Regions from separate parts of the Actinoplanes sp. NBRC 101535 genome, predicted to be linked through region 1. Evidence: riboswitches for the same ligand, from Rfam matches in the RefSeq annotation. Region 1 holds a riboswitch; each other region holds the start of a gene.

The links. A riboswitch is a leader RNA that binds a small molecule or an ion and turns the genes downstream of it on or off. The one in region 1 is predicted to bind cobalamin.
Region 2: it holds a riboswitch for cobalamin, as region 1 does, so the genes downstream of both, QSK32_RS43540 (ribonucleoside-diphosphate reductase subunit alpha) here and bluB (5,6-dimethylbenzimidazole synthase) in region 1, are expected to answer to the same signal.
Region 3: it holds a riboswitch for cobalamin, as region 1 does, so the genes downstream of both, QSK32_RS02245 (VWA domain-containing protein) here and bluB (5,6-dimethylbenzimidazole synthase) in region 1, are expected to answer to the same signal.
Region 4: it holds a riboswitch for cobalamin, as region 1 does, so the genes downstream of both, metE (5-methyltetrahydropteroyltriglutamate--homocysteine S-methyltransferase) here and bluB (5,6-dimethylbenzimidazole synthase) in region 1, are expected to answer to the same signal.

What each region holds. Positions count from the first base shown of each region.
Region 1 is NZ_BSSY01000008.1:198,895-206,309, reverse strand. It holds gene QSK32_RS23305 (endonuclease/exonuclease/phosphatase family protein) at 1-532, opposite strand, end outside; gene QSK32_RS23300 (hypothetical protein) at 978-1,169, opposite strand; gene QSK32_RS23295 (HupE/UreJ family protein) at 1,251-2,570, shown strand; gene QSK32_RS23290 (type 1 glutamine amidotransferase) at 2,545-3,219, shown strand; gene QSK32_RS23285 (GlsB/YeaQ/YmgE family stress response membrane protein) at 3,306-3,611, opposite strand; cobalamin riboswitch at 3,707-3,910, shown strand; gene bluB (5,6-dimethylbenzimidazole synthase) at 3,922-4,539, shown strand; gene QSK32_RS23275 (YdeI/OmpD-associated family protein) at 4,541-5,143, opposite strand; gene QSK32_RS23270 (hypothetical protein) at 5,541-6,257, opposite strand; gene QSK32_RS23265 (GntR family transcriptional regulator) at 6,341-6,694, shown strand; gene QSK32_RS23260 (DUF1648 domain-containing protein) at 6,691-7,415, shown strand, end outside.
Region 2 is NZ_BSSY01000030.1:30,169-37,583, forward strand. It holds gene QSK32_RS43520 (hypothetical protein) at 1-567, opposite strand, end outside; gene QSK32_RS43525 (RNA polymerase sigma factor) at 564-1,097, opposite strand; gene QSK32_RS43530 (energy-coupling factor ABC transporter permease) at 1,356-2,054, shown strand; gene QSK32_RS43535 (PDGLE domain-containing protein) at 2,051-2,392, shown strand; cobalamin riboswitch at 2,455-2,663, shown strand; gene QSK32_RS43540 (ribonucleoside-diphosphate reductase subunit alpha) at 2,780-5,155, shown strand; gene QSK32_RS43545 (ribonucleotide-diphosphate reductase subunit beta) at 5,155-6,150, shown strand; gene QSK32_RS43550 (GNAT family N-acetyltransferase) at 6,171-6,698, shown strand; gene QSK32_RS43555 (FecCD family ABC transporter permease) at 6,795-7,415, shown strand, end outside.
Region 3 is NZ_BSSY01000001.1:518,285-525,699, reverse strand. It holds gene QSK32_RS02255 (cobyrinic acid a,c-diamide synthase CobB) at 1-941, opposite strand, end outside; gene cobO (cob(I)yrinic acid a,c-diamide adenosyltransferase) at 935-1,534, opposite strand; gene QSK32_RS02245 (VWA domain-containing protein) at 1,751-4,063, opposite strand; cobalamin riboswitch at 4,074-4,204, opposite strand; gene QSK32_RS02240 (gluconokinase) at 4,297-5,859, opposite strand; gene QSK32_RS02235 (citrate synthase) at 5,965-7,248, opposite strand.
Region 4 is NZ_BSSY01000007.1:194,144-201,558, reverse strand. It holds gene QSK32_RS21170 (hypothetical protein) at 1-175, shown strand, start outside; gene QSK32_RS21165 (hypothetical protein) at 245-922, shown strand; gene QSK32_RS21160 (LacI family DNA-binding transcriptional regulator) at 953-1,945, opposite strand; gene QSK32_RS21155 (hypothetical protein) at 2,144-2,377, shown strand; cobalamin riboswitch at 2,397-2,603, shown strand; gene metE (5-methyltetrahydropteroyltriglutamate--homocysteine S-methyltransferase) at 2,697-4,937, shown strand; gene QSK32_RS21145 (ABC transporter substrate-binding protein) at 4,984-5,958, opposite strand; gene QSK32_RS21140 (hypothetical protein) at 6,157-7,167, opposite strand; gene QSK32_RS21135 (transporter substrate-binding domain-containing protein) at 7,160-7,415, opposite strand, start outside.

The DNA of each region.
Region 1 (7,415 bases):
GGCGGGCCAGCAGAATCGTCGGCCAGAACATGTTGAAATCCCCCGCGATGACCGTCGGGCGGTAGTCTCCGGCCAGCCCGCGCCGCAGCCGGAGCAACTGCGCCGGGCCGTACGGCAGCCGGTGGGTGAGGTGCACGTTCACCACCTGCAGGCCGGCCACCTCGACGACCTGCGCCGACCGGTCACCGATGACGTCACCGGGGGCGGCACCCAGCCCGATCGGGGTGCGGACCGTGATCGGATGCCGGCTCAGCACGGCGATCCCCCACGCGCCGATCTCGTCCGGCGCCCGCGGGGCCACCGCCAGGCCCGGCAGGTCCACGTCGCCGGTCATCGGCAGTTCGGCGTACCCGGGGTAGCCGCAGTCGCCGGCCGCCGCCCGGGCCAGACTCACCCCGCCACGCGGGCGCCAGTTCTCCTGCACCAGGACGACGTCCGTGTCCAGAGCGGCGATCGCCTCCTCGACCGGGTAGGCGTACCCGTACCGGTCCAGCCCGCAGTGCAGGTTGATGCTGGCCAGGGTGAGCGGCACGGCAGCGGTACCCCCATCCCCGGCACGTCGCCGGCGGGCCGGATCGTCCCTGCTCCCATCGGACGATTCCGGCCCCTGCTGAGAGCACCCCGGCCCGGGCAGCACGAACGCCCGGTCCCGGCGCGGATCCTCCTCCGCGCCGGAACCGGGCTGCACCGGCGGCGACCGCTGACCGCGGCCTCGAGGACCCACCCCCGGCTCCTCGCCGCCACCGACGACTGCTCCCCCTGACCTCCTGCTCCCCCGCCCGCGGCCTCCCCGCAAGCGCCGCCTACTCCCCGTCCGCGCCGCCCACTCCCCCGTCCGCGTTGCGACAACCATGATCAGCTTTGGCTGAGGGCGATCCCGGTGCCCGCCGGTTGCCGTTCGGGAGCAGGGCACCAGGAGACAGTGCCGCCCACCACCGCCTGACCACGGTCGGCGGGCGGCACTGCCCGGGTGGCGCTCAGTGACAGGCGACGGCGCTCACCGACGAGCGCCAGCTGTGGCAGAGCAGCATGTGCAGAGCGCTGCCCTGCGTCGCCGAGGCCGGTCCGGCCGTGGTCACCACGACACCGCCGGTGGCCATCAGGGCCGTGGCGGCCAGGGTGGCGGCTCGGCGCCTCCAGATCCGTGACGGTCGATCTTGCATGGTCATCCCCGCTCCTCCTACTGTCTACAATGGATGTCCGGAGCTTCGCACGATCGACAGCCCCGGGGAAGGCGCACGGGGGTGCTCATGAGAACGAACCGGCCATGGCGTGGGATCGCGGTGCTTCTCGCGGCGGCGTACACGATGGGGATCCTGATCGCCGGGGAGCCGGCGGCGGCGCACCCGCTCAGCGCCACCGCGATCCTGCTCGATGTCGCCCCGGACCGGGTGACCGGAAGTGTGCAGTTGCCGGTCGACCGGCTGGCGGCCGCGCTCGGCCGGTCGCTCACCGCGGCCTCGGTCACACAGCCCGCGGAACTCGGCGATCTACGCGGATATCTGCGGGAGCACAGCGCGGCGGCGGGCACCGACGGCACGCCCTGGCAGCTGGAGATCAGCGGCGGCCGGGTGGAACGGGTCGACGACGTCGACCACCTGATCTGTGACCTGGTGCTGACACCGCCCGGCGGTGCGGTCGGCGACTTCACCCTCACCTGGACGGCGATCCTGCACCGGCTGGCCGTGCATCAGGTCTTCGTCGGGCTGCGGCCGGCCGACGATGGCGAGCACGCGGTGGCCGGCACGCTGACCTGGCAGCGGCAGACGCTGACCGTCCCGGCGGCCGGCGTGGTCGCGCCGCAGACCGGGTTCCTCGCGGCGATGCGGCTCGGCATCGAACACATCGCCGAGGGCGCCGACCACCTGCTCTTCCTCATCATGCTGCTGCTGCCCGCACCGCTGCTGGCCCGCACCGGCCGGTGGGTGCGCGCCGGCGATCCGCGGCGGAGCTGGCTGCGGGTGGTGCATGTGGTCACGGCGTTCGCCGCCGGCCACTCGATCACGCTGGCGCTGGCTTCCCTGGGCTACGTGTCGCTGCCGGTCCGGCTGGTGGAGAGCGTGATCGCGCTGTCCGTGCTGGTCTCCGGGGTGCACGCGATCCGGCCCCTGGTCCGCGGCGGCGAGGCGTGGATCGCCGCCGGATTCGGGCTGATGCACGGGCTGGCGTTCGCCGCGCTGGTCGCCGACCTCGGGCTCGGCCGGGAGTCGCTGGTGACGGATCTGCTCGGCTTCAACCTGGGCATCGAACTGACCCAGCTGATCGTGGTCGCCCTGCTGATGCCGTCGTTCCTGGCTCTGGACCGCACCCGGCTCTACCCGGGGTTCCGGATCGTGGTCGCCGGGACCGGGATCGTGCTGGCCGCGGCCTGGTTCGCCGAACGGACCACGATGATCGGCGGCAATCCGCTGGAACCGGTCACCGACCACCTGGTCGAGCACCCGTTCCTGACCGCCGCGGCGATCGCCCTGGTGGCGGTGGTGGCGCGGTCGGTGCCCTCGTGGAACCGGGACGCCGCCGGGCATACTGACGGCCGTGTCGATCATGATCGTGCAGAACTCGCCGGGTAGCGGTCCCGGACGTCTCCTGGACTGGCTCGGCGACCGGGAACCGCGGGTCGTCCACGGACCGGACGTGCCCACCGGGCCCGGCGGCCATCAGGCGGTGGTGCTGCTCGGCGGCGGGTTCCTGCCGGACGACGACGGGCGCGCGCCGTGGCTGCCGGCCGAACGGGACCTGGTCCGGGCCTGCGTCGACGCCGGCGTGCCGCTGCTCGGGATCTGTCTCGGCGCGCAACTGCTTGCCGTCTCGACAGGCGGTGCGGTCACCGCGGATCACGGCGAGCCGGAGCGCGGGTCGTGCGAGATCACGCTGCGGCCGGAGGCGGCCGGTGACCCGCTGTTCGCCGGGCTCGGACCGGCCGTACCGGTGATCCAGAACCACCGGGACCAGGTGACCGCGCTGCCACCGGGGGCGGTGCTGCTCGCGTCGAGTGCGGCCTGCCCGGTTCAGGCGTTCCGGGTCGGCGAGCTTGCCTGGGGACTCCAGTTCCACCCCGAGGTCGGCGCGGACCGGCTGTCCACCTGGGACGAGGCGGCCCTGTCCGCGGACGGGCTCGACCTGGGCGCGCTGCGGGCCGCAGCCGAGCGCGCCGAGGCCGCGGCGACCGCTGCCGCGTACAAAATGGTCAGGGCCTTCGCGGACCTGGCCGGACGCTGACCTCGGACCGGTCGCCGGCCGGGGCCGCGGTCGCCGGTAGTCAGCCGGAGTCGCGGTCGCCGGTAGTCAGCCGCGGTCGCCGGCCGTCAGTCGGAGTCGCGGTCGGTGGTGAAGGTCTTGGCCAGCACGGCGGCGATCGCCACGCCGACGACGGCGATGCCCACCTGCACGCCGACCACGGCCCAGTCGAAGGTCCGGCCGGTCACCGTGAACAGGTTGTCGCTGTGCAGCTCCCAGCGGTCGGCGACCCACGTGCCGGCCACCGCGGCGCCCATGCCGATCAGCACGGTCGGGATGATGCCGATGCTCTGTCGCCCGGGCAGCACGATCCGGGCGACGACTCCGATGATCGCCCCGAACACGATCGCCGTCAGGTAGTCCTGCAGGTCCACAACGTCCTCCCCGGTATGTCGAACTCCGCCCATGCCCATAGTGACCATCGGGTCAAACGCCGCGCCTTGCGCCGACCGATAGGGTGATCGGTGGCACTAACTGTCAGCGAGGTGCCCCGGCGGCCGCTCGCCGCCGGGGAGAATCGGGAAGCCGGTGTGAGTCCGGCACGGAGCCCGCCGCGGTGACCGGGGAGCTGCCGCCCACGCGCTCCGGCGCAGCCACTGGCCACCATGGCTGGGAAGGCGGGCGGTGAGGTGACGATCCGGAAGTCCGAAGACCGGCCTCGCGTGGGATCCAGCGGGAGCTGCTTTGTCTGATCTGTATGGTGTCATCCATTCCCGGCGGGACGTTCGGGCCGAGTTCACCGGTGGGGACATCGCTCCGGGCGTACTCGAGAAGGTCCTGAACGCAGCCCACGCCGCACCCAGCGTGGGCATGTCGCAGCCCTGGGATTTCATCCTGATCCGTGATCGCGCCCTTCGGGAGACCTTCCATGCTCATGTACGCGACGAGCGCGCCGTCTTCGCAGCAGGGCTGACCGGCGCGGAGGCCGAACGGTTCGCCCGCATCAAGATCGACGGCGTGCTGGAGTCGACGCTGTCGGTGGTGGTCACCTACGACCCGTCGCGCGGCGGTCCCGCGGTGCTGGGCCGGCATGCGATCGCCGACGCCGGGCTCTACTCGGTCTGCCTGGCGATCCAGAACCTGTGGCTGGCGGCGACCGCGGAGGACCTCGGCGTCGGGTGGGTCTCGTTCTACCGGGAACCGTTCGTCGCCGATCTGCTGAACATCCCGCCGGGGATCCGCCCGGTGGCGTGGCTGTGCCTGGGACCGGTCTCCCACCTGCAGGAGGTCCCCGACCTGGAACGCCACGGCTGGCGGTCCCGCGCACCCCTGGTGGACGCCCTGCACCACGACCGCTGGTAACTCACGGCGCCGGCGGCCGGGCCTTCTGCGGGTGGTGCGCCTCGTGGCGGGCCAGCATCGCGACGAACTCGGCGATCTTCCGGGTACGCGTCTCGGGACGTTTGACCGAGCCGAGGCGGTGGATCAGCGCGTAACGGTTCGTCTTGGTGAGCACGTCGAACATGGCCTGCGCGGCCGGCTCGGCGGCGATGGCGGCCAGCAGGTCGGCGGGCACCTCCGCCTCCGAGGAGGGGGCGTAGGCGGCCGCCCACCGGCCGTCCGCCTTCGCCGCCTCCACCGCGGCCCGGCCGGCGGGCTGCATCAGGCCCGCCTCCTCCAGCCGGGCGACGTGTTCCACGTTGCGCCGCGACCAGATGCTGCGGGCCCGGCGCGGGGTGTACCGGATCCAGGACATCGCCTCGTCGCCCTTGCGGGCCTGGCCGTCGATCCACCCGAAGCACAGGCCCTCGTCGACGGCCTGCTGCCAGGTGAGCGCGGTGACCGTGCCGCCCTTGCGGGTCAGCGCAAGCCAGACCCCCTCGGACGTGCTGTGGTTCCCGGTCAGCCACGCCCGCAGTGCGCCGGCGTCCGCGACGATCAGCTCGTCCAGTTCCGCTTTCCCCATGTAGGCAGGCTAGACACCATTGAGGTCAGGTTCTGTCCGGATCCGGACGTGGTGGCGCTGCGGGTGTTCCCGACACGTTTCGTGATCAGCGTCCGCGTGGTGACTCGGGGCTCTGTGCACGGCCGCAATCACCACGCCCCGCCGCGACCGTGGTGACTTCGGGCGCCCAGCGCGCCATAAATCACCACACCCCACGACCAGCGTGGCGACTTGTGGCGCCCAGCGCGGCTGAAATCACCACGGTCCAACACCAGCGTGGTGACTTCGGGCGCCCAGCGCGCCTGAAGTCACCACGCGGGCGGGCTTCGGCGCCCTGAGCACGAAACGTGTCCGGCCGGCCGCGGCGGCACTCTCGCCCGTGCACACCGGCTTGGGCGGCCGGCCCGGGAGGGACGGGTCAGGAGCCGAGCACGTAGATCTGGTCGGCGGGCGGGGCGACGATGTCGCTGAACGTCGCCCCGAAGTCGCTGAACACCACGGCGTCGCCGTCCTTGCCGGTGATCTGCAGCGGGAGCGGCTCGCCGGTGGTGGCGATCCACAGCACGGTGCCGGTGTCGCCGGCGTCCTTCAGGCCGATCGCCGGCTTGCCGTCGATCTCCTTCTGCTCGCCCTTGGTGAGGGTGCCGTCCGGGGCGAGGAACTCGTCGACGGTGCCGATCGTGAAGATCTGCGCGAAGGCCTCGCCGCCCGCGCCGCCGGCCGAGATCCACCGGCCGTTGATCGACTGGGCCATCAGCTTGCCCTGCTCGGCGCCGGCCGCCATGGCCAGGAACTCCTCGTTGGGGCGCAGGAACTTGCCCTCGCCGGCGGCGATCAGCTCCACCTTGACCTTGTCGAAGGACATGACGGCGCTGAAGTCGGCGCCGCTGACCTTGAGGTCGACGTCGGTGTCCTGGCCCTGCAGGTTGGTGCGGCCCTTGGCCTGGAACGACTTGGCGGATGCGAGCGCCGCCTTGGCCTTGGCCAGGATCGCGTCGGCCTCGAGCGCCGCCACACCGTTGTCGGTGGCCGCGGCCGCCGGGGAGGAGGCGGCCGGGGAGGGGGAAGCGGTGGAGCCCGACTGGCAGCCGGTGAGGGCCAGGGTCAGAGCGGTCACGGCGGCGGTGGTGCGCATGCGAAGCACGGTGTCTCGTCCATCCCCTAGTTGATCTATGTCCGGGACTCTACCGTTGCGACTTGTTCTAGTAGAATGCAAACATGTTGTTCCGGGTGGACGTGGCCGCGACCGAGCCGCTGGCCGACCAGATCGCCGCGCAGGTGCGCGGCGCCCTGATGCGGGGAGAGCTGTCACCGGGCGAGCGGCTGCCGGCCGCCCGCGAGCTGGCCGACCTGCTCGACGTCAATCTGCACACCGTGCTGCGTGCCTACGGGCGGTTGCGCGACGAGGAGCTGATCGAGCTACGCCGGGGTCGCGGGGCGGTGATCCGCGGAGATGCGGACGCGGCCCGGCTGCGCCTGGTCGAGCTGGCCCGGCACTTCGTCCGCGAGGCGCACCGACAGGGATTGGGGGAGGACGAAATGGTGGCGATCATGAGAGAGGCGTGGACATGAGGCGACGGTGGGCGGCGACAGCCCTGGCCGGGACACCGGCCGTGATCATCCCGATCACCTGGTGGTTCTGGGCCGGCGACCTGCCGGACCCGATCGCGACACACTGGAACGCGACCGGCGCCGCGGACCGGTTCAGTGCGACACCCCGGTTCGCCGCGCTGCTGGTGGCGATCACCGTCGCCGCCGTGATCACCGCGATCGTGATGGTGGCGCGCACACCCCGCGGGCAGCGGCACGGCTACGCCACCGGGGTCACGCTGGCCACCGCCGGGGCGGTCACCGGCAGCACCGCCGGCATGTGGGTCGCCACCGCGACCGCGGCCGTGGCGAACCCGGCCGACACCCGGCTGGGCTGGCGCATCCTGTTCTTCCTCGGCGGCCTGGCCTGGGGACTCGTGCCCCGCTGGGCGGCCGGCCCGGCCACCCCGTCGGCCGCGGAGATCCCGTCCGGGGTGGACCCGCTCGACCTCGGGCCGAGCGAGCGGGCCGCCTATGCGACGAGTCTGCGGGCGCCCCTGCTCACCGGGCTGCCGGCGGCGGGCGGGGCGGTGGCTCTGCTGCTCGCTCTGACCGGGCAGCGCCCGATGTGGTTGCTCGTCGCGGTGGTGGCCGTCGTGCTGGTCCTCTTCGGTCGGCTCCGGCTGACCGTGGACCGACGTGGGTTGCGCCTGGTCGCGGGACTTCTCGGCGTACCCCTGAAGGTCGTCGCTCTTTCGAAGAT
Region 2 (7,415 bases), on a different contig from region 1:
ATCGGCCAGTCCGGGCGTCGACGCCTCGCCGCTGTACCCGCAGATCATCACGGTGCCGGCGGCGGCCGCCACCAGATATCTCCCACCGGTCTCGAACCGGCCGCTGCCCATCATCTGCTCCGAGGCGTCGCCGGCCCGCGCCACCCGGACCTCCTGCACGGTCTTCCCGTGATAGATGCGGTCGACGCCCAGGGTGACCTGGCCGTCCACCACTGCCGTCACGGTCCCGGCGAAGACGAAGTCCGCCTCGGCGGCGAGCACCTCGGCGGTGGGCTCCGCACACTTGCTGGTGGCGCCGTCACCGGCCAATGACAGGTTCTCGACGGCCGTGATGGCCGGGGCCGTCACCGGTGCCTCCGGGCGGGTCAGCGCCCAGGTCGCGCCGCCGCCCGCGATCAGCACCAGGGCGGCCGCGGCCAGTCCCCAGCGGCCGGCGGACGGACGGGCCGGAGTCTCAGTGGTCATGATCTCCTCCAGGAGTCGTGCGGCGCGATCGGGGGCGATCGGTGGCAGGGACGCCGCCGGGTCGGTGCGGCGCAGACGTCCGCGCAGGTCGTCGTCGGTCATGACCGGCTCCCCTCTGTCGACTCCTCATGTCCGGCGGCGCCGCCGGTCTTTCGCAACTCGTCCCGCAGACGCTGTTTCGCCCGGTGCAGCCGGATGCTCGCCGCGTTCGCGGTGATCCCCAGCACGGTCGCGATGGCCGCGGGCGCGAGATCCTCCCAGGCCCACAGCCGCAGGATCTCGGCGTCCGCCAGCCGGAGCCGGGCCATCGCGGTGCTCAGCTCGTCGTCCTCGAACGCCGGCGGATCGACGGCCGCCGGCGGCGGGTCCAGCAGCCCGATCCGGGCGACGAGCCGCAGATGCCGGCGCTGCCCGCGTTCGGCGTTGGCCAGGCAGTGCCGGGCCACCCCGTACGCCCACGGCACGTGCTCCGGGGGCATCTCCGCCATCCGCCGCCAGCAGACCAGCAGCGTCTCGGAGAGCACGTCGTCAGCGGTCGCCGGATCGGTGCGCCGCGCCAGGTAGCGCCGCACGGCTTCGATCACGGCCGGCGCCAGGCGCTCGAACCGCGCCCGGCGGTCGTCAGAGGTCACGAGGTCCACTCTGTTTCATGTCCGGCACCACCCCTCCTCTTTCGCCTTTCGCTTCCGCTTCTTCGGGGGTACGGGGTACGGCCGGCTCCCGCGTCACCCGGTGCGGTGCTTCTCGCGTACCTGAGAAGGCGCTGGAGTGACGCACGCGATCTCCACCGACCGCGCCGCGCAGTTGCAAGATCTTGGCAACAGCAGGCGACTATCAATATGCTGCTGCTGAGCCGTGCGTGACGGCGGGCACGCCTGGGGAGGGCATCCATGGACACAACGGCGATGCACATCGCCAACGGGATCGTCAACGGTCCCGTCTCGATGGTCTTCGTAGTGATAGCGGTCGCCGGCCTCGCGGTCAGCGTGTGGCGGGCCAAGGCCGACCTCGACGACCGCCTGGCGCCGATGGCGGGGCTGGTCGCGGCGTTCATCTTCGCCGTGCAGATGCTCAACTTCCAGGTGCTGCCGGGTGTCTCCGGTCACCTGCTCGGCGGCACCCTGGCGGTGATCCTGGTCGGCCCGTGGGTGGGTTCGCTCTGCGTGGCGACCGTGCTGATCGTCCAGTGTCTGCTCTTCGCCGACGGGGGACTCACCGCGATCGGGCTCAACGTCACCAACATGGCACTGATCGGGACCGCGGCCGCGTACCTCCTCGTGGCCCTTCTCCTGAGGATCCTGCCCCGCACCGCCGGTGGCCTCGGCGTGACCGCCTTCATCGCCTCGATCGTCGGTGTGGTCGTCGCCTCGCAGGGCTTCGTCCTGGAGTACGCGCTGGGCGGCACCACCGACCTGTCGCTGACCGGCATCGCCGCCACCATGGCCGGGGTGCACGTGCTGATCGGCATCGGCGAGGGCCTGATCGCGGCCACCACCGTGATGACCGTCGCCCGGGTCCGTCCCGACCTGGTGTACGCGCTGCGCCGCTTCCGCAAGCCCGCCCCGACCGAGGTGGAGGTCCCCGCATGAGCCGGCGACTCGGATGGTTCCTGGCCGGCGGCCTGCTGGTCGCGCTGCTGCTCGCCGGGGTGGTCAGCAACTTCGCCTCGGGCAGCCCGGACGGCCTGGACTACGCGGCCCGCCAGGGCTGCACGTTCAACGCCGACGACGAGATCACCGGCGGGACGTGCATGCTCCAGCAGGAGGGTGAGCATCAGATGGGTGACAGCCCGCTGGCCGGCTACGCCCTGCGGGGGATCGACAACGAATTCGTCGCCACCGGCCTGTCCGGTGTCCTCGGGGTGCTCGTCACGTTCGCCGTCGGTGGCGGACTGTTCTGGCTGGTCCGGCGCCGCGCGCCCCGGTGATCTTCACGACACGACCTCCGGGCGCAGCATCTGGTGTTGTGCCGGAGGTCGGTCACCCATATATGGTGTTCCCCGCAGCTGGTTCGGGCGGCCTCTTCTGGCCTGTCCGAGGCAACAGGGAACCCGGTGGAAAACCGGGACTGCCCCGCAGCGGTGAGTGGGAACGAAAGCCGTCATGAAGCACTGGACCGGTCACGGTCTGGGAAGCGACGGCCGGTAGGAAGCGTCAGTGCCCACGAGTCCGAAGACCTGCCAGCGCGCCGCACGCGACGTGTGCGGCGGTCCGAGGTCGCGTGGGACGACTGACGCCATCATGCCGGTGACCGTGTGCCGGCGGCGTCCCCCTGCGTGCCCGACGACCTGTCGAGAGGGCATGAGGGAGAGACCATGACGGTCACATCGGGAGTCGCGGTGCCGGAGCAACGGCGGCACGGCATGCAGGTCCGCAAACGCAACGGCGACCTGGAACCCGTGGACGTCCACAAGATCGTCACGGCGGTCGAGCTGTGGGTCGCCGACCTGGACGAGGTCGACCCGCTGCGGGTGGCGACCAAGACGATCAGCGGTCTCTACGACGGGGCTACCACCGCCGAGCTGGACAAACTGTCGATTCAGACGGCCGCCGAGCTGATCGGCGAGGAGCCGCAGTACTCGCGTCTGGCCGCCCGCCTCCTCGCCGCGTACGTCAGCAAGGAGGTCTCCGAGGAGGGCGTCACCCTCTTCAGCGAGTCGATCCGGCTCGGCCACACCGAGGGCCTGATCAGCGACGAGACCCTGGCGTTCGTCACCGCGCACGCGTCGCTGCTCGACGCGGCCGTGGACCCGGCCGGTGACCTGCGCTTCGAGTACTTCGGCCTGCGTACGGTCGCGGACCGCTACCTGCTGCGGCACCCGACCCGCCGGACGATCATCGAGACCCCGCAGCACTGGCTGATGCGGGTGGCCTGCGGACTGTCCGAGACCGCGGACGAGGCCGTCGGGTTCTACCGCCTGATGTCGTCGCTGGCCTATCTGCCCAGCTCGCCGACGCTGTTCAACTCGGGCACCCGGCACACCCAGATGTCGTCGTGCTTCCTCGTCGACTCGCCGAAGGACGAACTCGACTCGATCTACGAGCGGTACCACCAGGTCGCGAAGCTGTCGAAGTTCTCCGGTGGCATCGGCATCTCCTGGAGCCGGGTCCGGGGCCGGGGTGCGCTGATCCGCGGCACCAACGGCCGGTCCAACGGCATCGTCCCGTTCCTGAAGACACTCGACGCGGGGGTCGCGGCGGTCAACCAGGGCGGCCGGCGTAAGGGCGCGGCGTGCGTCTATCTCGAGCCGTGGCACCCGGACATCGAGGAGTTCCTCGAACTGCGGGACAACACCGGCGAGGAGTCGCGGCGCACGCACAACCTGAACCTGGCCAACTGGATTCCGGACGAGTTCATGCGCCGGGTCGAGGCGGACGGCGACTGGTCGCTGATCGACCCGTCCGATGCCCCCGAGCTGCCGGACCTGTTCGGGCGTGAGTTCGACGAGGCCTACCGGGCGGCGGAGAAGAACGCGGTCAAGACCGTCAAGGCCCGTGATCTGTACGGCCGGATGATGCGCACCTTGGCGCAGACCGGCAACGGGTGGATGACGTTCAAGGACCGCTCGAACTCGCTGTCGAACCAGACGGGCGCGCCCGGCAACAGCATCCACCTGTCGAACCTGTGCACCGAGATCCTCGAGGTGAACAACGACGCCGAGACCGCGGTCTGCAACCTGGGCTCGGTCAACCTGGGCGCGCACGTGACTTCGGACGGGGTGGACTGGGAGAAGCTGCGGGCCACCGTCCGCACCGCGGTGGTCTTCCTGGACCGGGTCATCGACATCAACTACTACCCGGCGGAGCAGGCTGCGGCGTCCAACCCGCGCTGGCGCCCGGTCGGGCTGGGCCTGATGGGCCTGCAGGACGCGTTCTTCACCCTGGGCCTGCCGTTCGACTCGGCCGCCGCCCGCGAACTGTCGACGCGCGTTCAGGAGGAGATCTTCCTGACCGCTCTGGAGACGTCGGTCCAGCTCGCCTCGGTGGCCGGCCCGCACCCGGCGTTCGCCGAGACCCGGGCCGCGGCCGGTGACCTGCACCCGTACCTGTGGGGCGCCACGCCGTCGCAGACGTCGCGCTGGGACGCCGTTCGCGCCGGTATCGCTTCGCACGGCCTGCGGAACTCGCTGCTGGTGGCGATCGCGCCGACGGCCACGATCGCCTCGATCGCGGGCTGCTACGAGTGCATCGAGCCGCAGGTGTCCAACCTGTTCAAGCGCGAGACGATGTCCGGCGAGTTTCTTCAGATCAACACCTATCTGGTACGCGAGCTGAAGTCCCGCGGTCTGTGGACCGCCCCGATCCGTGAGGCGATCAAGCGGGCCGAGGGGTCGGTGCAGGGCATCGAGGAGATCCCGGCGGACGTGCGTGAACTGTTCCGGACCGCGTGGGAGCTGCCGCAGCGTGCCCTGATCGACCTGGCGGCGGCGCGTGCCCCGTACATCGACCAGTCGCAGTCGCTGAACCTGTTCATGGCCGCGCCGACCATCAACAAGGTCTCCTCCATGTATCTCTACGCGTGGAAGACCGGCCTGAAGACGTCGTACTACCTGCGCTCGCGTCCGGCGACCCGTATTCAGCAGGCGACGGTGTCCGTTGCCGCGGCACCGGCCGTCTCTCTCATCCCGGCGTTGACGCCCGCTGAGGCTTGTTCCCTGGAAAACCCCGAATCGTGTGAGGCCTGCCAGTAATGCTGCTCGACCCCGGAATGGACCTGACCCTGCGGCCGATGAAGTACCCGCACTTCTTCGACCGCTACAAGGACGCGATCAAGAACACCTGGACGGTGGAGGAGGTCGACCTGCACTCCGACCTCGCCGACCTGGCCAAGTTGTCGCCCGCCGAACAGCACCTGGTGTCGCGGCTGGTCGCGTTCTTCGCCACCGGCGACACCATCGTGGCGAACAACCTGGTGCTCAACCTGTACCAGCACGTCAACTCGCCCGAAGGCCGGCTCTACCTGTCCCGGCAGCTGTTCGAGGAGGCCGTGCACGTCCAGTTCTACCTGAACCTGCTGGACACGTACGTCCCCGACGAGCAGGAGCGGTTCGAGGCGTTCGCGGCGGTGGAGAACATCCCGTCGATCGCCCGTAAGGCCGAGTTCTGCTTCAAGTGGATCGACTCGGTCTTCGAACTGCGGTCGCTGCAGACCCGGGCCGACCGGCGGGCCTTCCTGCTCAACGTGATCTGCTTTGCCGCGTGCATCGAGGGGCTGTTCTTCTACGGCGCTTTCGCGTACGTGTACTTCCTGCGCTCCCGTGGTGTCCTGCAGGGACTCGCGTCCGGCACCAACTGGGTGTTCCGCGACGAGAGCATGCACATGGCGTTCGCGTTCGACGTGGTCGACACGGCCCGCGCCGAGGAGCCCGACCTGTTCGACGCGGAGATGGAGCAGCAGGTCCGCGACATGCTGTCCGAGGCCGTCGAGTGCGAGGTGCAGTTCGCCGCGGACCTGCTCGAACAGGGCGTCTCCGGCATGTCGCTGACCGACATGCGGGAGTACCTGCAGCATGTGGCGGACCGCCGGCTGGCCGCGCTGGGCATCGCCCCGATCTACGGCAGCAGGAACCCGTTCGCCTTCATGGAGCTGCAGGACGTCCAGGAGCTGTCGAACTTCTTCGAGCGCCGCGTCTCCGCCTATCAGGTGGGCGTGACCGGAACCGTCAGCTTCGACGACGACTTCTGAGCACGTGGCAGAATCCGCGGGTGACGATTCGATTGGTGCCGCTGTCACCCGCGGTTCTGCAAGGCCTGCTCGACGGTGACCTGGTCACCGCCCGTTCGCTGGCGGGGGTGGCTCTCACCGACTGGTTCACCTCCGACGATCTGACCTGGCTGTGGCGGATGCGCCTCGACCAGATCGCCGGTGACCCGTCGGCCGACGGCTGGGTGGCGAACGCCGCGGTTCTCGACGACGGGACCGTGGTGGGGACGGGTGCCTTCCACGGGCCGCCGGACGCGGACGGGCGGGTGGAGCTGAGTTACGGCGTCGACCCGGCACACCGTCGCCGGGGGTACGCGCGGGCGATGGTCCGGGAACTGCTGGCCCGGGCCGCCGCCGAGCCGTCGGTGCACCTCGTCCGGGCGAGTATCAGCCCCGGCAACACCGCCTCTCTCGCCACGATCGCCGGGTACGGCTTCACCCGGGTCGGCGAGCAGTGGGACGAGGTGGACGGCTTGGAGCACCTCTTCGAACGCGCCGCCGACGGGACCGTGCTCTCCGCGTACCCCTGAGGGGGAGGCCTGTGACGCGGTCGGGGATTTCCGCCGATTGATCTTGCTGATACGTTGTTGCATAAGCTTGGCAACAACGAGAAGAGGGTGTTTCGGGTGAGCGCCCCGTCGATGAAGCACGACGACGTGCTGGGCATCGCGGCCCAGCGTCGCCGGACCACCCTCCTGCTGGCCGGACTGATCGTCGCCCTGCTGGTCACCGGACTGGTCGCGGTCGGCACCGGGGCGATCGGGATCAGCCCGGCGACCGTCGCCCGGATCATCGGGCACCAGCTGACCGGCCTCGGCGACGTCACCTGGACGCCGCCGGAGGAGGCCATCGTCTGGCAGGTGCGGCTTCCGCGCGTCCTGCTGGGCATGCTTGCCGGTTCGGGTCTCGCCGTCTGCGGTGTGGCACTGCAGGCGATGGTCCGCAACGTGCTGGCCGACCCGTACCTGCTCGGCATCAACTCCGGCGCCTCCAGCGGCGCCGCGGCGGCCATCCTGTTCGGGGCCGGCGCAGGCTTCGGGCAGTACGCCCTCTCCACCAGTGCCTTCCTCGGTGCGCTCGCCGCCAGCCTGCTGGTCTTCCTGATCGCCCGCAGCGGCGGACGCGTCACCTCGATGCGACTGCTGCTCGCGGGTGTCGCGGTCGGCTACGCCCTCTACGCCCTGACCAGCTTCCTGATCTTCGCGTCGGGGTCCGCCGAGGGGTCCCGTTCGGTGATGTTCTGGCTG
Region 3 (7,415 bases), on a different contig from region 1:
TCGTTGGCGGACAGTTCGGAGGCGTACACCTCGGGGAAACCGCCGCCGACCACGAGCGCCCGGGTCCCCTCCGGCAACGCGGTGTCGTGCAACGGGTCCACGGTCACCACCGTCGCTCCGGCGCCGGCGAGGAGTTCCGCCGTTTCCGCGTACGCGAAGGAGAAAGCCGGACCACCGGCGAGCGCGACCACCGGAGCGCCCTGCGCCGGCTCCTCGGCGACCGGACTCCACGGGGTGACGTCGAGCGGCGGCGCCGACCGGGCCACCGCCGCCACCGCATCGAGGTCGATCGACGACGCGACCAGCGACGCGAGGGCGTCGACCGAGGCCAGCGCCTCGGTCCGGCGCTCGGCCGCGGGCACCAGACCGAGGTGGCGGGACGGCGCGGCGACCGCGTCCGCCCGGCGCATCGCCCCCAGCACGGGCGTGCCGACCTCTTCGCAGGCGTCCCGCAGGATCTGCTCGTGACGGTCCGAACCGACCCGGTTCAGGATCACCCCGGCCAGCCGGACCGTGCCGAAGCTCCGGAAACCGTGCACCAGCGCGGCCACCGAACGGCCCTGCGCGGCGGCGTCCACCACCAGGATCACCGGGGCCTGCAGCAGATCGGCGACCTGCGCGGTGGAACCCTGCTCCCCGGCGCCGGTCCGGCCGTCGTAGAGGCCCATCACGCCCTCGACGATCGCGATGCCTGCGCCCGCCGAACCGTGCGCGAACAGCGGGCCGACGGTCTCCTCGCCGACCATCACCGGATCCAGGTTGCGGCCCGGGCGGCCGGCGGCGAGCGCATGGTAGCCCGGGTCGATGTAGTCCGGCCCGACCTTGAACGGCGCCACCGTCATGCCCCGCCGGGCGAACGCGGCGAGCAGGCCGGTGGCCACCGTGGTCTTGCCGTGCCCGGAGGCCGGCGCGGCGATCACCACCCGGGGGATGCTCACCATTCGATGCCCTGCTGTCCCTTGCGGCCGGCGTCCATCGGGTGCTTGATCTTGGTCATCTCGGTGACCAGGTCGGCGGCCTCGATCAGGTCCGGATGGGCGTCCCGTCCAGTGATCACAATGTGCTGCGTGCCCGGGCGGTCCCGGATCACCGAGATCACCTCGGCGACGTCGACCCAGCCCCACTTCATCGGATAGGTGAACTCGTCGAGCACGTAGAACTTGTGCGTCTCGGCGGCCAGGTCCCGCTTGATCTGCTCCCAGCCCTCGGCGGCCTCGGCGGCGTGGTCACGCTCGGTGCCGGCCCTCTGGATCCAGGACCATCCTTCGCCCATCTTGTGCCAGGTGACCGGCGTACCGTTGACCCCGTTCAGGGCCTTCAGCGCGGTCTCCTCGCCGACCTTCCACTTCTGCGACTTCACGAACTGGAAGACGCCGACCGGCCACCCCGCGCTCCACGCGCGCAGCGCCATCCCGAACGCGGCCGTCGACTTGCCCTTGCCCGGCCCGGTGTGCACGGCGAACACCGCCTGCCGGCGTCGCTGCCGCGTCGTCAGTCCGTCGTCCGGAACAGTGGTGACTTTCCCTTGCGGCATGCTCGCTCGCCCTCTCCAAGATCGAATTCATGTGGGGTACGCACGGATCCGTTCCCGCCGAATACCGGTCGTCCCGGGACCCGCGGCGATCACGCACGGCCCGGCTCATGCCACCCACCCACCGGCGGTGGCCCGGCCCGGCGGCGGTGGCCCGGCCCGGCGGCGCACCGCGGCGACCGGGGACTCTCCGTGGCCGGCGGCTTCAGAACCGGTGGATCACGCCGCCCGGCGGTAAGCCCGGTCGCCCGCGACACCGGCCGTGGAGCCGGCTCCGGACGGAGAGCCGGCCGCGGCACGCCCACCGAGAACGGTCGCGGCCTGCAACTGCTCCAGGGGCATCACGTCGGCCCGCAGCGCGGCGGCCAGCCGACGGGCACGACCGATCCGGATCGGACCGGACTCGCAGTCGACGACGACCGCCGAGACACCGCTGAGCAGCGGCGCCAGACCCACCGGGTCCGGCCCGCTGGTCGCCCGGCCGTCGGTGACCAGCACCAGCAGCGGCCGGCGTCGCGGGTCCCGGCGGCGCTCGGTGGCGATCGTGGCCGCGGCGGCACGGAGTCCGGCCGCCAGCGGTGTGCGCCCGCCGGTCCGCAGCGCGGCCAGCCGCATCACGCCGACCTCGTGACTGGACGTGGGCGGGAGCACCACCTCGGCGTCCGCACCCCGGAACGTGATCATGCCGATCCGGTCCCGTCGCTGGTAGGCGTCCCGCAGCAACGACAGCACCGCGGTCTTCACCAGGGTCATCCGCTTGCGGGCCGCCATCGATCCGGACGCGTCCACGACGAACAGCACCAGGTTCGCCTCCCGGCCGACGTGCACGGATTCCCGGAGGTCGCGGGGCTCGACCCGCACGACCGGTCCCGTCCGCACAGGCAGTCCCGGCGTCCCGAAACGTCCCGGCACCACGGATCGTCCCGGCTCCCCAGAAGGTCCCGGCGTGACGGATCCTCCCGGCGTGACGGATCGTCCCGGCGCGGCGTCGGCGCCCGCGGCGGCCCGTTCCAGAGCCGCCATCAGCGTCGCCGTCAGATGCGGCGCCCCGGTCGGCTTCCCCGCCGGAACGCGACTCCCGACGACACGGCCCCGGCGCGCGAACGCCGGCGACCGCCGTCCGGCATGTCCCCCCTCGCCGCGGGCCGAGATCCGCAGGGTCCGGGTACGGTACGCCGCCCCGGCACTCGCCATCGCCCCCGAGGTCTGCGGCTGCCCGCTCGCCGGGTCCGGCCCCGGATCCGCCGGGTCGTCAGTCGCGGTGCTCCCCTGCGTACCGTCGCCGGGGTGGGAACCGCCCTGCGGCCCGCCGCCGTCACGCGGACCTCGCGGCTCACCGCCCCCGCCGCCCTCCGGAGGACCGTCACCATCGCCATCGGGACCGTCACCGTCACCATCGGGACCGTCACCGTCGGGACCGCCGTCCGGGTCCCGATCGGCCTGATCCTGCGATGCGCGCTCCTGCTCGGCCTGACGCTCGGCCTCGGCCAGCGCCTCCTCGAGCCGTTCCTCGTCGGTGCCCGGCGGGTCGAGCGGGTCGGTGCGCCGCCGGTGCGGCAGGGCCAGCCGCGCCGCGCCCGCCACGTCCTCGGCCGTCACCGTGTCCCGGCCGTGCCAGGCGGCCAGTGCCACCGCGCACCGCGCCACCACGATGTCGGCCCGCATCCCGTCCACGCCATAGGCGAGACAGACCCGGGCGATCCGGTCCAGCTCCTCGTCGGGCAGGGTCACCAGCGGCAGCCGGGCACGGGCCTCCGCGATCCGGGCCGCGTAGCGTCGCTCGTCCGCGGAGAACCGGGACGCGAACCCGGCCGGATCCGCCTCGTACGCCAGCCGCCGCCGCACCACCTCGGCACGCTGCACCGCGTCGCGGGGCGCCGCCACGTTCACCACCAGGCCGAACCGGTCCACCAGCTGCGGGCGGGGCTCGCCCTCCTCCGGGTTCATCGTGCCGACGAGCAGGAACCGGGCCGCGTGTTTGACGCTGACCCCGTCGCGTTCGACGTGGGCGCGTCCCATCGCGGCCGCGTCCAGCAGCAGGTCCACCAGGTGGTCGGGGAGCAGGTTCACCTCGTCGACGTAGAGCACGCCGCGGTGCGCGGCGGCCAGCAGGCCGGGCTCGTAGGCCTTCACCCCGTCGCTGAGCGCGCGCTGAAGGTCGAGTGTGCCCACCACCCGGTCCTCGGTGGCGCCGACCGGCAGTTCCACCAGGTTCGCCGGGCGGTCCTTGTCGGGTCCGCCGTCCGGGTGCGGGCCGTCCGGGCAGTCCGGGTCGGGCGCCTGCGGATCACACGCGAACCGGCAGCCCTGCACCACGGTGACCGGTGGCAGCAGGCCGGCCAGCGCGCGGACGACGGTGCTCTTGGCGGTGCCCTTCTCGCCGCGGACCAGCACGCCGCCGACGGCCGGCGACACGGAGGTGAGGAGGAGGGCGAGCCGCAGATCGTCCAGGCCGACCACGGCCGAGAACGGGTACGGAACAGTCACGGGGTTCCCTTCCGGCGGGTATCCACGCCCGCGCGACGGTGGCACGAGCGGCCGGAGTCTCCTGACTCCCGGATCGACGCTCCCCGCTCCGCCTTCCGGCCCGCCGTTGCAGGTCGTGGCGTCTCTGCCGGCAGGTCGCTCCCCGGTCACAGTGGCGGGACCGCCCCGGATTCGCACCGGGTTCCTCCGCTACCGCTCCCGGCCACTCTTTCCTACCCGGGGTGGAACCGTCAACGCGGCCCCCGCCCGCAGGACATCCCTCACACCGGCCCCGGAGGTCAGACGGCCTTCTCCGTCCCGGGCAGGGGCTCGGGCGCCAGTTCGTCGAGTTCGGTCACCACGTCGAGGACGGCCAGCGCGGAGCGTTCCACCAGTGGGCGCAGACGCCGGTAGAGCGCGGCGTCCCGCGGGTCGGGCCGGGTCGTCTCGCCGGTCGGCACCAGGGCGGCGGCCCGGTCCAGGTCGGGCAGCTCGCCGAGGGCGTGCCAGGCCAGCAGGCAGGTGCCCAGGGCGGTGCCCTCGGGGATGTCCGCCACCGACACCGGGAGGTCGAGCGTGCCGGCCAGGGTCGCCACCCACAGCGTGGAGGCCGCGGCGCCGCCGGTGGCCCGGATCTCGGTGAGGGCGACACCCTCGGCCTCGAAGGAGTCACGGACCAGGGCCAGCTGCTGGCAGACGCCCTCCACCGCGGCGCGGACCAGGTGGGCGCGGTGGTGTTCGCGGCGCAGGCCGAGGTAGGCGCCGCGCATGCCGGGGCGCCACCACGGAGCCCGTTCGCCCAGGAAGTACGGCAGGCAGAGCAGTCCGTCGCTGCCGGCCGGGATCGTGGCGGCCTCGGCGAGCAGTTCCGCGTCGAGGCCGTCGGCCGGTTCCACCGGGGAGGAGCCGTCGGGGTCCGGGACACCGGTCAGGGACTGGGAGGCCCAGCGCACCACCGACCCGGCGTTGTTGACCGCTCCCCCCACGACCCAGCGGTCCTCGGTCAGCGCGTAGCAGAAGAGGCGCCCGGCCTCGTCGGCGGCCGGGCGGTCGACCACGGTCCGCAGTGCACCGGACGTGCCCAGCGAGACCGCTGCCACGCCGGGCGGGGTCGCGCCCACGCCGAGGTTGGCGAGCGGGCCGTCGGCGGCACCGATGATCAGTGGGGTGCCGGGTGGCAGGCCCGCGGCGGTGGTCACCGCGGTGGACAGGGTCAGCCGGGACGTGGTGGGGACGACCTCGGCGAGTTGCTCCGCGCGTACCCCCGCGATCTTGACGGCCGCGGGGTCCCACTGCCGTGCGTGGATGTCGTAGAGGCCGGTGCCCGAGGCGACCGACAGGTCGACGAGGAAGGGACCGCCGGTGAGCGCCGCGACGATCAGCTCCTTCACCCCGCCCCAGCGCGGGGTGTCGCGCAGCTGATCGGGATCGGTCTCGGACCACCAGGCGAGTTTGGTGAGCGGGGACATCGGGTGGACCGGCGTGCCGGTACGCGCCTGCAGCGCCGCCCCCGCCCCGTCCGCCGCGATCCGGCGGCTCTGCGCGGCGGAACGATTGTCCGCCCAGGTGACGACGGGTCCCAGTGCCCGCCCGGCATCGTCCATCGGGACCAGCGCGTGCAGAAACGAGCTGAGGGCGACACCCGCCACCCGGTCGCCGCGCTCCCGGCACTGGCGGGCCACATCGGTCAGCGCCTGCAGGGCGGCGTCGACCAGGGCGGCCGGGTCGAGTTCGGCGCGGCCGGGCCCGGGGACCGACAGCGGGTAGTGGACGCTGGCCAGTGCCCGGAGTTCACCGGTCGTGGTGGCGGCCACCCCCTTGGTAGCGGTGGTCCCGGTGTCGATGCCGATCACGACGTCCATGCATGCCCCTCTCCGATGTCTGCGGACCCTCATACCCCGACACGAGAGCGCCCCACCGGCACGAAGCCGGCGGGGCGCTCTCGAAATGCGTACGAAATACGACGGTCAGCGCTGATCCAGCGGCACGAAATCGCGCACCGGAGCACCGGTGTAGATCTGCCGCGGGCGACCGATCTTGTTAGCCGGGTCGAGCATCATCTCCTGGTACTGGGCGATCCAGCCCGGGAGACGGCCGATGGCGAAGAGAACGGTGAACATCTTGGTCGGGAAACCCATCGCCTTGTAGATGAGGCCCGTGTAGAAGTCGACGTTCGGGTAGAGCTTGCGGGAGATGAAGTACTCGTCGGAGAGGGCGATCTCCTCGAGCTTGAAGGCGATCTCCAGCAGCGGGTCCGGCTTGTCCAGGGTGGAGAGCATCTCCTGGGCGGCCTTCTTGACGATGGCGGCGCGCGGGTCGTAATTCTTGTAGACCCGGTGGCCGAAGCCCATCAGTTTGACGCCTTTCTCCTTGTTCTTCACGCGAGTGACGAACGAGTTGACGTCTCCGCCGTCCTTGCGGATCTGCTCGAGCATCTCGAGGACCGCCGCGTTGGCGCCGCCGTGCAGCGGGCCGGAGAGGGCGTTGATGCCGGCCGAGACCGACGCGAACAGGTTGGCCTGCGACGAGCCGACCAGCCGCACGCTCGACGTGGAGCAGTTCTGCTCGTGGTCGGCGTGCAGGATGAACAGCATGTCGAGGATCTTCGCGACCTTCGGGTCCACGTCGTAGCCCACGGTGGGCAGGCCGAACGTGAGCCGCAGGAAGTTCTGCACGTAGTCCAGCGAGTTGTCCGGGTACGGCAGCGGGTGGCCGATGGACTTCTTGTAGGCGTAGGCGGCGATCGTCGGAAGTTTCGCCATCAGGCGGATCGCGGAGATGTCGACCTGCTCGGCGTCCAGCGGGTCGAGGGCGTCCTGGTAGAACGTGGACAGCGCGGTGACCGCCGAGGAGAGCACGGCCATCGGGTGCGCGTCCCGCGGGAAACTGGAGAAGAAGGTGCGCATCTCCTCCTGGAGCAGGGTGTGCACCCGGATCCGGTCGGCGAACTCCCGCAGCTGGGCGGCCGTGGGCAGCTCGCCGTTCATCAGCAGGTAGGACACCTCGAGGAAGGTGGACTTCTCCGCGAGTTGCTCGATGGGGTATCCGCGGTAGCGGAGGATCCCCTGGTCACCATCGATGTATGTGATCGCCGAGGTCGTCGACGCGGTGTTCACGAAGCCCTGATCGAGGGTGACGAAGCCGGTCTCCTTGAGCAGAGCACTGACGTCGATGCCGCCCGGTCCGTCGACGGCCTTGCGTACCGACATCGACAGCTGGCCACCAGGATGGTCGAGCTTGACATCCGTCATGTATTTCCCTCACTTCACCGGCAGATGTCTCGAATATTTTGCCGTTCACCGTAAACCCTCAACCTGAATGGGTCATCAGGTGCCTGGCTGTTGAGGCATTGGTCACCAGTACGTATGGACCGTTGCACCATAGACAATGGTCGGTATATTGCGACTCTGTTACGCCG
Region 4 (7,415 bases), on a different contig from region 1:
TGTCGCGCAGACCGCGAAGGACAACGGGCGGCCGACCTACGGCATCCACAACCAGGGCGCGTTCCTGCAGTACTTCCCCCGTACCGGGCTGATCGCCGAGGAACTGGGCGACGCGAACCTGGCGACGACGTTCTCGTTCGTCGACAACGGCCCCGCCCCGGTCCTGCCGAAGTAGTCCTGATCCGAATCGGTCCGTAACCTGATCCGAACGTGACTCTTACGTCGCGCGGCTCGACTGGGCGACATGGCATCTCCCCGGCGGGCACCGATCCGGCACAGCGCGGTCGCGGCACTGATCGGCACACTGTTCACCTACTGGATCTGGCAGGCCGGGGCGATCGGGCACGCCCGGTCCTGCCCGGACACCTGCCTGACGCACGTCGCCGGCGAGGTGACCGCGACGAGCAGCTCGCCGTCGCACTCCGGGCAGGACGGGCGCGAGACCGGCGGCACCGGGCACTCGGCGACGATCGCGTTGTCCGGCGGCCGGACGATCGAGGTGTCCCTGCACCTGAGCGCGGGCGACGACGTCGACGTCGGACTCTGGCACGGCACCCCGGTCACCGTGGACCGGGCGCGCATTCCCGGTTCGGCATGGCCGGAGTCGTGGTACGGGCTCGTCACGATCCCGCTCTTCGCGGCCCTCGTGTACGCCGCACTCACCGCGGCCTCGGAGCTGGTGGTGTGGTGGAGGGGCGGGCCGCCGGCCGGGCCCGGCTGCCTTCCGCCGGTGATCGCGGTGCTGAGCCTTCCGCTGTCGATGCTGGCGGTCGGCTTCACCAACCTGTCGGACGGGGACTGGTTCCCGCGGTGGTGGCCCGCGCCTCTGCTGATCGTTCTCGGACTGCCGGTGGTGATCCGCGCCATCACCTCCACTTCTTCAGTCAATAGCATCAAGAGTTGGTCATGTGTCGATCCGTGACACTCGGTGTCCGGCAATACCGCCCGTTCCTCAAAGCCCTGCCCTGGAACTCTGCCGCACCCGCAGGTCCGCCGGGAACACACACCGCCAGAACGGCGCGACCTGCCGGTGCACCAGAGCCCGGGTGGCCGCGGCGGCCATCATCTCCACCGGCTGATGCACCGATGACATCGGCGGCGTCGCACACTCGGCGATCACACTGTCGTCGAACCCGACCACCGCCACATCGGCCGGCACCCGCCGCCCCGCGTCACCCAGCGCCTGCATCGCCCCGATCGCCAGCAGATCGCAGGCGGCGAAGATCGCGTCCACCCCGGGCTCCTCGGCGACCAGCCGCGTCGCCAGCTCATAACCCACCTCACGCCGGAACTTCCCGGTCAGCGAGATCTCCGGAATCCCCAACTCCCGCACCGCCCGCCGGAACCCGTCCCGGCGGGCGTCCGCACACGGATTGCCCTCCTGCCCGTGCAGGGCCGCGATCCGGCGGCGCCCCGACTCGTGCAGATGCCGCACCGCGGCGGCGGCACCGTCGCTGTTGGCGACGTCCACGAACGGGACCCCCGGAGCGGACGGGCCCATCGTCACCACCCGGTCGCACTGCTCGTAGAAGGCCGCCGCCAGCTCCGGCTCCACATTGCTGAGCAGCACACCGAGACTCACCGACTCGGCGATCGTGGCGATCAGCTCCGACGCCTGAGCCCGCTCCACCACGTGCACCCTGAGCTGCGCGGTGCTGCCGGCCAGCTCTTGGAGGATCCCGGCGGTGACCCGGCCGTAGTACGGACTGGTCCCGAAGACCGACGGATCGTCCACGATCACCAGCTCGATGACGTCGCCGTGCCCGTGCGCGAGGGCCCGGGCCACCGAGTCCGGCCGGTAGTCCAGCCGGGCGATCACCGCCCGGACGTGCTCCTTGGTCCGCGCCGACACGCCCGGCGCGTCGTTGAGCACCCGGGAGACGGCCGCCTTGGACACCCCGGCGGCGGCCGCGACATCGGCCAGAGTCACTCGCTTCCGCTGCATCCGCCGACTATAGGACGCGCCCCCGGTCTTCCCTGCCCCTTTTACTCCCGGGCGAAGTCAGGAGATCTCGCCCCGCACGGTCATCTCCACACCGATGGCGATCGCGTCGAAGTCGTCCGGCAGTACGGCGATGTCCTCGACCGCCTCCCAGCGCGTCAGGGATCCCGTCGGACCGCCTGGGCACTGACCGCCCGGAAGGTGGTCAACATCGCCGACGTCGACCTGGACGGCACTCCCGACCTGCTGTTCCGCAACATGGCCAGCGGCACCATGATGATCCGCCACGGCAAGCCGGGTGCGGTCGTCGCCTCGCTCAAGCCGGCCGGCGCGGACGGCAACATCCGCCTCTACCACCCGGGAGAGACCAGCGTCGGCATCTCCGACGAGATCGTCATCTCCACCGACTGGACGGCGGTGAAATCCTTCGGCTGAGCCGGGCCGGAGGCCGGGTAGAGTGACCCGCGGTGCCGGTTCGCCCCACCCGCCAGGCGGGGCGTCGTAAGAGGGAACCCGGTGGGAGACCGGGACTGCCCCGCAGCGGTGAGTGGGAACGAAAGTCGTCATGAAGCACTGGACCGGCGACGGTCTGGGAAGCGACGGCCGGTAGGAAGCACGCGTGCCCACGAGTCCGAAGACCTGCCGGCGCCGCGCCCGCCGACCGGTGGGCGCCGCCGGCGGTCCCTCGGGAGGACCAGGGGTGAACCCCCTCTTTTCGCGTGCCCGCCGGCCGCTTCGAGGGAGGGAGACACCGGTGGATCACACCGCATTCGGTCAGAGCACCGTCCTCGGCTATCCGCGCATCGGCGCGAACCGGGAGTTGAAGAAGGCCGTCGAGGCCTACTGGTCGGGCACCATCGACGCCGCCTCGCTGGAGGACACGGCCGCCGGGCTGCGCGCCGAGGTCTGGCGGACGCTGCGCGACGCCCGGCTGGACGCGATCCCGTCCAACACGTTCTCCTACTACGACCACGTTCTGGACACCGCGGTCGCCGTCGGCGCGATCCCCGAACGGTTCCGGCGGCTCGGCCTGTCCGAGCTGGACACCTACTTCGCCATGGCGCGGGGCGTCGACGCCGAACCGGCGCTCGAGCTCACCAAGTGGTTCGCCACCAACTACCACTACCTGGTTCCGGAGATCTCCCCCGACACGGTCTTCACCGCCAACCCGGTCAAACCCGTCTCGGAGTACGCGGAAGCGCAGTCGCACGGCATCACCACGAGACCGGTGCTGGTCGGGCCGGCCACGTTCCTGCTCCTGGCCAAGGGGGACGACCCGTTCGCCCGTCTCGGCGACCTGGTCGACACGTACGCGCGGATCCTGTCCGCCCTCGCCGGCGCCGGGGTCGCCTGGGTGCAGCTCGACGAACCCGCCTACGTCGCCGACCGCACCATCGACGAGATCAGCGCCCTGCACGATGCGTACGCCCGTCTCGGCGCCCTCACCGACCGGCCGAAGATCTTCGTCGCCACCTACTTCGGTGACCTCGGCGACGCCCTGCCGGCCCTGCTGCGCACCCCGGTCGAGGCGATCGGCCTCGACTTCGTCGCCGGACCCGCCAACCTGTCCCGGCTCGCCGCCGCCGGACCGCTGCCGGGCAAGACCATCGTCGCCGGGCTGGTCGACGGGCACAACGTGTGGCGCACCGACCTGCGGGCCGCGATCACCACCGGCACCACGCTGACCGCGCTCGCCGACCACGTCGCCGTCGCCGCCTCCTGCTCGCTGCTGCACGTGCCGGCCGACCTGGACGCGGAGACCCGGCTCGCGCCGGAACTGCGCGAACGACTGGCCTTCGCACGGCAGAAGGTCGACGAGGTGGTGCTGCTCGGCGCGGCGCTGCGGGACGGGACCGGGCCGGCGCCCGTACCCCTGTCGCCCGCTCCCGAGACCTGGCGCCGCACCGAGGTCCGCGCCCGCCTGGCCGCGCTCTCCCCCGCCGACCGGCAGCGCGGCGATTACCGGGCGCGGGCCGCGGCCCAGCAGGAACGTCTCCAGCTGCCGCCGCTGCCGACCACCACGATCGGCTCGTTCCCGCAGACCGCCGAGCTGCGCGCCGCCCGTGCCGCACTGCGTGCCGGGACGCTCGACGCCGACGGCTACGCCCAGCGGATGCGTGCCGAGGTCGCCCACGTCATCCGGCTGCAGGAGGAGCTCGGCCTGGACGTGCTCGTGCACGGCGAACCCGAGCGCAACGACATGGTCCAGTACTTCGGCGAGCAGCTCGACGGGTTCGCGGCGACCGACCACGGGTGGGTGCAGTCGTACGGCTCGCGGTGCGTCCGGCCGCCGATCATCTTCGGTGACGTGGCGCGCCGGGCGCCGATGACGGTGGCCTGGTCCAGCTACGCCCAGTCGCTGACGGCCAAACCGGTCAAGGGCATGCTCACCGGGCCGGTCACCATCCTCGCCTGGTCGTTCGTGCGCACCGACCAGCCGCTGGCGGCGACCGCCGACCAGGTGGCGCTGGCCCTGCGCGACGAGTGCGCCGATCTGGAGGCGGCCGGCATCACGGTGGTGCAGGTCGACGAGCCGGCCCTGCGCGAACTGCTGCCGCTGCGGGCGTCCGCGCAGAAGGCCTACCTGGACTGGGCGGTCGGCGCGTTCCGGCTGGCCACCAGTGGGGTGGCGGACGGCACCCAGGTGCACACCCACCTGTGCTACTCGGAGTTCGGCGAGGTCATCGGCGCGATCGACGGCCTGGACGCGGACGTCACCAGCCTCGAGGCGTCCCGTTCCGGGATGGAGGTGCTCGGCGATCTGGCCGCCGCCGGGTACCGCCGCGGCGTCGGGCCCGGGGTCTGGGACATCCACTCCCCGCGGGTGCCGTCGCGGGGTGAGGTGACCGGTGCGCTGCGCCGGGCGGTCGCCGCCGTGCCGGGCCGCCGGCTGTGGGTCAACCCGGACTGCGGGCTGAAGACCCGCGGCTATCCGGAGGTGGAGGCCGCGCTGCGGAACCTGGTCGCGGCCGCCGCGGAGGTCCGGGCGGGCTGAACCGGTCCGGGGCGGGCGTCGCCGCCCGCCCCGGGACGCACGGCGGTCACGCGGCGGTCTTGAACCGCTCGACGATCCTCTGCAGGCCGTCGACGGAGAGCGGGGACGGCGGCTCGGTGAAGTTGAACAGCTGAGGCAGGACGTTGCCGCCGCTCACGGCCTTGAGCTTGTCGGCGCCGGGCAGGTCGGTGATCGCCTTCTGGACCGCGGCGGGGTCGCCGTCGCCGTACAGCAGGATCAGCACGTCGGGGTTGCGGCCGAGCAGCTCCTCGAGGGTCACCTCGAAGACACGCTCCTTGCTGTCGGCGAAGACGTTGGTGAACCCGGCCGCCTCCAGCTGCGGTTCGGCCATGCTCGCCGAACCGTAGGCGTAGGTGACCCCGCCGCCGACGGTCGGGTAGAGCACCGCCGCCGTGCGGTCGCCCTCGACCTTGCCGATCTTCGACACGCGCTCCTGGAGAGCACTGACGGCCGCCTCGGCGTCCTTGCCGAAGACCTTTCCATAGGTACGCATCTGCGAGTAGATGTCGTCGAAAGTGGGCTTCGTCGTGTTGCCCGGGCACATGGTGGGCTCTTCGAGCAGCGGGATGTCCACCGCGGACAGCGTGTCGCGGGACAGGTTGTCGACCTCGCCCAGCACCAGGTCGGGCTGCTGGCTGATCACGACCTCCTTGGAGATCTGCAGGTGGCCGCTGGTGTCGGTCTTGTCGGTCAGCAGCGGGATCTTGTCGATCTCGGCCTGGGTGGCGGCGTCGTAGTACTCCGTCGGGTACAGCCCGGCCCGCGCGGTGGCCCGGTCCAGCACGCCGAGCGAGTGCAGGTACGGCACGGCGGCGCTCTTGAGCAGCACCACCCGCTCCGGGGCCTTGTCGAAGGTGACCTCGGCGCCGCAGTTGGTCAGCGTCAGCGGGTATCCGCCGGCGGGCGTACCCGATGTGGTCTCGGCGGTGGAGCCGGCACCGCATCCGGCGGTGAGCAGGATCGCGGCGGCGCTGGTGGCGAGGAGGCGGAACGCCTTCATCGGCGGGACCTTTCATCGGGCGCCCGGTCAGCGATCCGACGCCCTTGGTTTGCTGTTGCCAAGGATGTGCAGCAGGCTACCAGCGGGCCGATCGACGACGGTCGGGGCCCTGGAGCGGCGACACCGAGGAGGACGACGGCGCCGGCGCCGGGACGGCGACCCGGCTCGCCCGCTCCCACCACCCGGATGACACCGCGATCACGGCCCGCCCGCCGCGTCCGTGACAGTGCTCCGGACCCGGCCCTGGCAGCGGCGGTCCGTCTCGACGGTGTCCGCCTCCGGCAGAAGCTGGTCGATCAGGGAACGGTCGGCCGGCCAGCCGAGGAACGCGACCGCCGGCTCCTCGTCGTCACCGGACGCCGGGCACAGCACCTGGCCGCCGATCCGGTCGCTGCCGACGAAGACGACCGCCCCCTCGCGGTCCATCACCGTCACCACGTGATCCTGGGCGGTGATCACGTAGCCCACGATCACCGGCGGGAACGGCTCCTGCCCCTCCTCGGTGGTCACCTCGATCGCGACCAGCGGCAGCAGCGGGGCCCGCAGGTACGACGTGGTGATCAGCATCGGCACCAGGATCAGCACGCTCAGCGCGGGCAGCAGGATCGCCGGCCGGGCCGCGAACGCCGGCAGCGGGCCGGTCAGGAACACCGCCAGCAGCGGCGGCAGGAGCAGCAACAGACCGGTGACGGCCTGGCCGTCCAGCACGGCGGCCTCCACCGCGTCCACGAAGATCAGGTAGTACTCGGCGGCCAGCACCAGCACCGGCAGCCCGACGCCGGTGGCGAGGATCAACAGCCGGTTCCCCGGGTACGCCTCGCGGAACCCGAGCGCCACGATCACCACCAGGATCGCGCCGAGCGCCGGCAGGTACCGCAGTTGCCAGGTGAGCACGGCGACGCACGCGGCCACCCCGGTCAGCCAGAGCGGCACCCGCAGGTTCAGGCCGAACGGCCACCCGCCGGACGGGTCGCTGATCCGCCGGTACCCCTCCGCCAGCCGAGCCGTGAGCAGCAGGATCGGGACCATCCAGAGCAGTGATCCGAACAGGACCACCATCAGGCCGGCCGGGCTGAGGTTGGCGATCAGCAGGATCATCGTCTGCGGATCGCCGTTGCCCATCAGCCACACCCGGCCGACGAGCAGGGCCAGCGGAAACACCGGGAGCAGCGCGAGCGCCCCCTGCGTCGCACGGCGGCGCTCACTCACGGAGCTCCCCGATCCGGAACCCCTCAGCCTCATCCTTCGGCTGCGCCGACACGGCGACCTGCTGGCCGGACATCCACCTGTCCGACGGCAGGAAGTGCCGGGCGTACGCCTCCTCCCACCGGGTGTCGTGGTCGTCCGCCCACGAGCTCTGCAACACCGACTCCACGAGCTGGCGCAGGGCGGTGTTCTCCCCGGTGTTGACCACCCATTCCTCGGGCGTGTCCACTCCGACGTCGTGGGCCATCAGC